2 regions of the Melissococcus plutonius ATCC 35311 genome follow, and region 1 is predicted to be linked to the other one. Evidence: a T-box and tRNA genes for the amino acid it is inferred to sense, from the RefSeq annotation. Region 1 holds a T-box; the other holds one or more tRNA genes.

The links. The T-box of region 1 lies ahead of leuS (leucine--tRNA ligase). A T-box ahead of a tRNA ligase gene usually reads a tRNA of that ligase, here a tRNA-Leu.
Region 2: it has a tRNA-Leu gene. The T-box ahead of leuS (leucine--tRNA ligase) is inferred to sense a tRNA for this amino acid. The anticodon was not compared.

What each region holds. Positions count from the first base shown of each region.
Region 1 covers NC_015516.1:1,713,693-1,717,127, reverse strand. Annotated here, with positions in the region: gene MPTP_RS07470 (LysM peptidoglycan-binding domain-containing protein) at 1-1,212, shown strand, start outside; T-box leader at 1,276-1,507, shown strand; gene leuS (leucine--tRNA ligase) at 1,733-3,435, shown strand, end outside.
Region 2 covers NC_015516.1:1,355,864-1,359,298, reverse strand. Annotated here, with positions in the region: gene MPTP_RS05750 (Tex family protein) at 1-559, shown strand, start outside; gene MPTP_RS05745 (SprT family protein) at 556-1,035, shown strand; tRNA gene MPTP_RS09595 (tRNA-Leu) at 1,283-1,365, shown strand; tRNA gene MPTP_RS05740 (tRNA-Leu) at 1,469-1,552, shown strand; gene apf (aggregation-promoting factor) at 1,900-2,457, shown strand; partial or broken gene pbp4 (penicillin-binding protein PBP4(5)) at 2,939-3,435, shown strand, end outside.

The DNA.
Region 1 (3,435 bases):
GCAACAGAATCTCCTGCTACAAAAGGAATTGAGGCTGCAACAGGAACGGAAAAAGCCGGAAAACCTGTTGATTTTGCTCAAAACTTTTCTATTTTTCCAGCAAATGTTGATCCATCTGCCTATATCAATGAAATTTCTGCCTACGCTAAACCAGTAGCTGATGCCAATGATTTATATGCTTCTGTAATGATTGCTCAAGCAATTCTTGAAAGTGGCTGGGGATCAAGTGCTCTTTCTCAAGCACCAAATTACAATTTATTCGGTATTAAGGGAAATTATCAGGGACAATCTGTTTATATGGATACCTGGGAATATATTAATGGTCAATGGGTGGTTAAAAAAGAACCTTTCAGAAAGTATCCTTCTTTCAGAGAATCCTTTGCAGATAACGCTTATGTATTAAAAAATACTTCTTTTCAGGCTGGCGTTTACTATTATTCTGGAACATGGAAAAGTAATACGAAAAGTTATCAAGATGCAACAGCTTGGTTAACGGGGCGTTATGCAACCGATCCAACTTATAACACTAAATTGAATAATTTGATTACAAACTATAATTTAACAAAATATGATACAACTTCAGGAACGAAACCTAATCCACCAAGTGGAAATACAGGAAATAATGGCAATGCAGGTGGGGCTTCTAAGCAAGATACCTATCATACAGTTGTCGCTGGTGATTCTTTATGGGCTCTTTCAATGAAATATGGAACGAGCATTGCAACAATAAAAAGTTGGAATCATCTATCAGGTGATACTATTTATATTGGTCAACGTTTACTTGTAAAAAAAGGAAGTTCTAATTCAGGAAACAATGGCAATACAAAACCTAATCCAAAGCCTAATCCAAAGCCTAATCCAGACAATACTGGAAATACAACAACAACTTACTATACAGTAAGAGCTGGAGATTCCTTGTGGGCAATAGCCAATAGATATGGCATTAGTGTAGCAAATTTACGCCAATGGAATGCCATTCAAGGAGACTTGATTTATCCAGGTCAACGCTTAATTGTGAAAAAAGGCAATTCTGCTGGTAGTAATGCTGGTAATTCTGGTAATCATTCATCGAATAAGACATATACAGTGGTTTCAGGAGATTCTTTATGGGGAATAGCTATGAAATATGGTACCTCTGTTCAACGTCTTAAACAATTAAATAACTTGACAGGTGATATTATTTATATTGGACAGGTATTAAAAGTTTCATGATTAAATGATTGAATTTATCGTTAAACTCTGTTACTCTAATAATTATAAAAATTGTTAATCAATTATAAAGCTGGGAAAAGGAATAGTAGAAAGAATCTCGTTTAAGAGAGTGTATGGTTGGTGTGAATACACACGAAGACTTTTGAACTCACCTTTGAGTTGTTTTACTGAACGTGCTACTTTTATTATAGTGCTAGTAAGTAAAACCGGTGACGATCGTTAGCACGTTTGAGATTAATAATAATTTTGCATTATTAATAAATTTAGGTGGTACCACGTGATCAACGTCCTATGAAAGTTAATTTCATAGGACGTTTTTTGATTTTTATGCAAATGATTAAAATAATGATTGGTTTAGAATAGAAAAATAGTTTATTATTTTTATTCTTCCTTTCTTGTCTCTTTCAGAGCTTGTTCATTAGATTATCATAAAACTAGCTAGTCAATAATACCTAAAAGATCGATTATTTTATAGTAAATTTGTAGCATTTTAAAAATGATAATTATAGGAGGAAAGTAAATGGGATATGATCATAAAAAAATTGAAAAAAAATGGCAAAACTATTGGGCAATGAATAATACATTTATAACAAAAGAAGAACCGGATCGAGAAAAATTTTATGCATTAGATATGTTTCCTTATCCATCTGGCAAGGGATTACATGTAGGACATCCAGAAGGATATACGGCTACCGATATTCTTTCAAGAATGAAACGTAGTCAGGGATACAATGTTCTTCATCCGATGGGCTGGGATGCTTTTGGACTACCTGCTGAACAATATGCATTAGATACAGAAAATGATCCAGAAGTATTTACAAAAGAAAATATTGAAACATTTAAGCGACAAATCAATTCATTAGGATTTAGCTATGATTGGAATCGCGAAATTAGTACCACAAATCCTGATTATTATAAATGGACACAATGGATTTTTACAAAGTTATACGAAAAAGGATTAGCCTATGAAGCAGAAGTAGCTGTTAATTGGGTACCTGAGTTGGGAACAGTGATTTCAAACGAAGAAGTAATTGATGGGAAAAGTGAACGTGGCGGCTATGATGTTATTCGTAAACCAATGCGGCAATGGATGTTAAAAATTACTGCTTATGCAGACCGATTACTGAAGGATTTAGACCTAGTTGATTGGCCAGAAAATATTAAAGATATGCAAAGAAACTGGATTGGTCGCTCAGAGGGAGCGAATATAACATTTCAGGTAGCTGGAATAGAACAAGCTTTTACAGTATTTACAACACGTGCAGATACACTTTTTGGAGCTACCTATACTGTTTTGGCTCCTGAACATAAGTTAGTAAAAGAAATTACAATACCTAAACAACAAAAAATGGTAGAGAAATATGTGGCTGAAGCTGCTAAAAAATCTGACTTAATGCGTACAGAATTAGCAAAAGAGAAAACAGGAGTATTTACAGGAGCTTATGCGATTAATCCAGTAAATAATAAAAAAATTCCTATTTGGATTTCTGATTATGTGCTTTCTTCTTATGGAACTGGCGCAATTATGGCAGTGCCTGCTCACGATGAACGAGATTATGCCTTTGCCAAAACTTTTAATTTGGAAATCTTACCGGTAATTGATGGTGGTAATGTCGAAGAAGAAGCCTATACAGGTAATGGTAGACATATCAATTCAGGATTTTTAGATGGTTTGGATAAAGAAACTGCTATTTCAACTATGATTGGTTGGTTAGAAGAACATAAGGTGGGTGAAAAGAAAGTAAGTTATCGTTTGCGAGATTGGCTTTTTTCTCGTCAGCGTTATTGGGGGGAACCAATTCCCATTATTCATTGGGAAGATGGAACAACAAGTGTAGTTCCTGAATCTGAATTGCCTCTATGCCTACCAAAAGTAACAGATATTCATCCAAGTGGAACAGGAGAGTCTCCATTAGCCAATATTGAAGATTGGATTAATGTTATTGATCCAAAGACAGGTAAAAAAGGAAAAAGAGAAACTAATACAATGCCTCAATGGGCTGGTAGTTCTTGGTATTATTTGCGATTTATCGATCCCTATAATAAGGAGAAAATTGCTAGTTATGAAGCATTGGAACGTTGGCTGCCTGTCGATATTTATATAGGTGGAGCAGAACATGCAGTTCTTCATTTATTATATGCCCGTTTTTGGCATAAGTTCCTGTATGATCTTGGTGTTGTTCCTACAAAAGAGCCTTTCCAGAAACTTTATAACCAAGGTAT
Region 2 (3,435 bases), 360 kb from region 1:
CGAACAAGCGATTGGTTTTTTAAGAATTCCAAATGGTAAAAATATTTTAGACAATACGGGCATTCATCCAGAAAGTTATCCGATTGCTAAAGAAATTATAACGCTTGCTAATACTACTTTAAAAGAATTAGGCAGTCAACAAACTAATGATCAATTGAAACAACTGTCTGTAGAAGAGTTGTCAAAGACAGTTGATGTAGGAATTGAAACTCTAAAAGACATCATTAAAGCTTTAATTCAACCTGGTCGTGATATGCGTGATGAGATGCCTGCACCGCTTCTAAGAAAGGATGTTCTTTCAATGGAAGATTTGAAACCTGGAATGGAATTAGAAGGAACGGTAAGAAATGTCATTGACTTTGGTGCATTTGTTGACATTGGTGTCAAACAAGATGGGTTGGTTCATATTTCAAAAATGAGTACAAAATTCGTTAAACATCCAACAGATATTGTTTCTGTGGGTGATATTGTAACAGTTTGGGTGGAAGAAGTCGATTTGAAAAAAGCAAGAATTAGTTTAACAATGCTACCACAGACAAGAAGAAATGAAAACGAATGATAACAAAAGAAAAAATTATCACAAATGAACCATTGCAATTATTAGTGGAAAAAATATCAAATGAATCATTCAATCAATCTTTTTCACATATGGCTTCATTTAATTATAGATTAAAAACAACAGGCGGACGTTATTATCTGGCTTCCCATAATTTAGAGTTTAATCCTAAAATTATTGATCGGTATGGTATTGATGAATTAATAAAAGTGATTAAGCATGAACTTTGTCATTACCATTTGCACCTGGCTGGAAAAGGATATAAGCATAAAGATAAGGAATTTAAACGTTTATTAAAGCAAACAGGGGGAAGTCGCTTTGTTCCTCCATTAATAGACGAAAAAGCAAAATCTCTTCATCATTATGAATGTGAGCAATGCCGAACAACATTTTTAAGAAAACGTAAATTGAACACTGAACGTTTTGTTTGTGGGAAATGTGGTGGACATTTAATTTTGCGCCAAAATGAATTTAGTTAAAATTAATGAATTAAGATAGGTAGATGAATGTCATAAATTATTGAAAGAAAAATTAATTTATGACGTTCGACTATTTTAATCTTTTTCAAATTCCTAAAAAGATAATTTTAAGATTTTCTATTTATTCTAACAGACTGTTCATTGACATTTTTTTTATTCTATATTACCATTGTTAAAGTAGTAAGCGGTATTTGTTATTTTTTTTAAAAAATACAGCTACAAATTTACCCCTATATAGAGTATTTTAGCGGATGTGATGGAAAGGCAGACATGCAAGATTGAGGGTCTTGTGAGCATTAGCTCGTGTGGGTTCAAATCCCATCGTCCGCATTTATATGATTTTTTATCAGAAAATTGTTGTCTTAGTACCAAATGAAAATGATAGAGAGAGTTATTTTTATAAATAGCCGATAATATTCTTAGTTTTCTATTTGCGGTCATGGCGGAATTGGCAGACGCGCTAGCTTCAGGCGCTAGTGGTAGAAATACCGTGGAAGTTCGAATCTTCTTGGCCGCATTGTGTGTAAAACGTGTCTTTCTCTAAATTATGGCTGATGATTTAAATAATTTTTCTATACCTAAAAATTTATTTTTGCTATTAAAAATAAATTTTTAGGTATTTTTATTTTTGTCTTTGATTGAACTACTTATTTAAAATTACTAAATAGTTATCTAATTATTAGTTATTTAAAATCTAATAGTATAAAATAAAAAACAGTTTTTTACAGAAATGAAATTAGAATGTAACAAAAGATACAAGTTGTTATGGTAAAAATACCCATGTAATACAAATAAATGATAAAGTATTCCTTGTCGTTGATAGCGGCGAATAATAAATTACTTAAAAGGGGATTACACATTTATATGAAATCACTAAAAACAATTTTATTAGGAACTACGCTAGCAGCAGGAATCGGATTAAGTCTTGGAGCAGGAAATGTTCATGCAGACAGTTTATATAAAGTACAAGCAGGAGATACATTATCAAGTATTGCTGCAAAAAACCATACAAATGTACAAGAAGTTGCAAACAAAAATCAAATTTCAAATATAAATATGATTTATGAAGGTCAACAATTACAAATTAAAACGGTAGATTCAGCTGTAGCTACACCAAAAACTATGCAGGCAACACCAGTTGCTCAACCAGCATCAACGGTACAAAAACAAGCACCAGCTCAAACAAGTGCGCCAACGAGCGATTCAAATTCAGCAAAAGAATGGATTGCACAAAGAGAATCAAGTGGCTCATACAATGCAACAAATGGGAAATACATAGGTCGATATCAATTAGATGCTTCATACTTAAAAGGTGATTATTCACCTGCAAACCAAGAAAAAGTTGCTGAAAACTATGTTTCAGAACGTTATGGTTCTTGGGAACAAGCAAAAACTTTCTGGATGAATAATGGTTGGTACTAAAAAGTTTCTTTTTCAGTAAAATCATTGTTTAAAACAGAAAAAACAGCAGAACGAAATTCGTTCTGCTGTTTTTTTGTTTCTTTGAATGATTCATTTAAAGTAATCTAATAATAGATTAAAAATCTAAATTAAATAATTAGAGAGTAAAATATTATCACTTTTAATTTTTTTTAATCAACTAGCTGTTTATGGTAATTAGCTTTTTAATTAAGTTTAGTATTGACCAATTTAATAAACTATAGGAAGATTGATAGGTAGTTTGTTATTATAATTTCAGTAGGTCCTATAGCTGATCAACTAAATTTTTTATAGTTTTTTATTATACAATTCAGTAATTATATTAATTAGGATAAAAATTCTTAATAAAAAACTTATTTATTTTTTATTGAAAAAAATAGTAATGAAAATTTTATAGTTGAAGTTCATAGTTCAAGTTCAATAAAGAAAGACTACATATGTATGATGAAGAGGAGTTTAGGAAATGGAAATGAGAAGGCAACCAAAAAACAATCACAAACAAAGCATAATCTTAGGAATAATGATAGGTGTCATTATTTTAGGAATTGGTGGTTATTTTGCTTATAATAGTTGGCATCAAAAACAAGAACAGCAAGCGGCTGAAAAGGTAGCAAGTAACTTTTTACAAGCAATAAAAAAACAAAAATTCAATCAACTAGCAAAATTTCTTCAAGAAGAATCTTTAAGCAAAAATGGGTATACTGTTCAATCTATGCAAAAGAAGTATCAAACAATTTTCACTGGCATACAAGCACAGGATATCAAAAGTCAAAATATTTCAATCGCTAAAAAAAATAATCAACAATATACATTAAACTATACATTAGAAATGAGCACACCACTTGGAAAACTTTCTAATCTTAACTACCAGGCAACACTTAAAAAGATTGGGAAGAATTATCTTATTGAATAGACACCAACTTTAATTTTTCCAAAAATGGAAAAAAATGACAAGGTTTC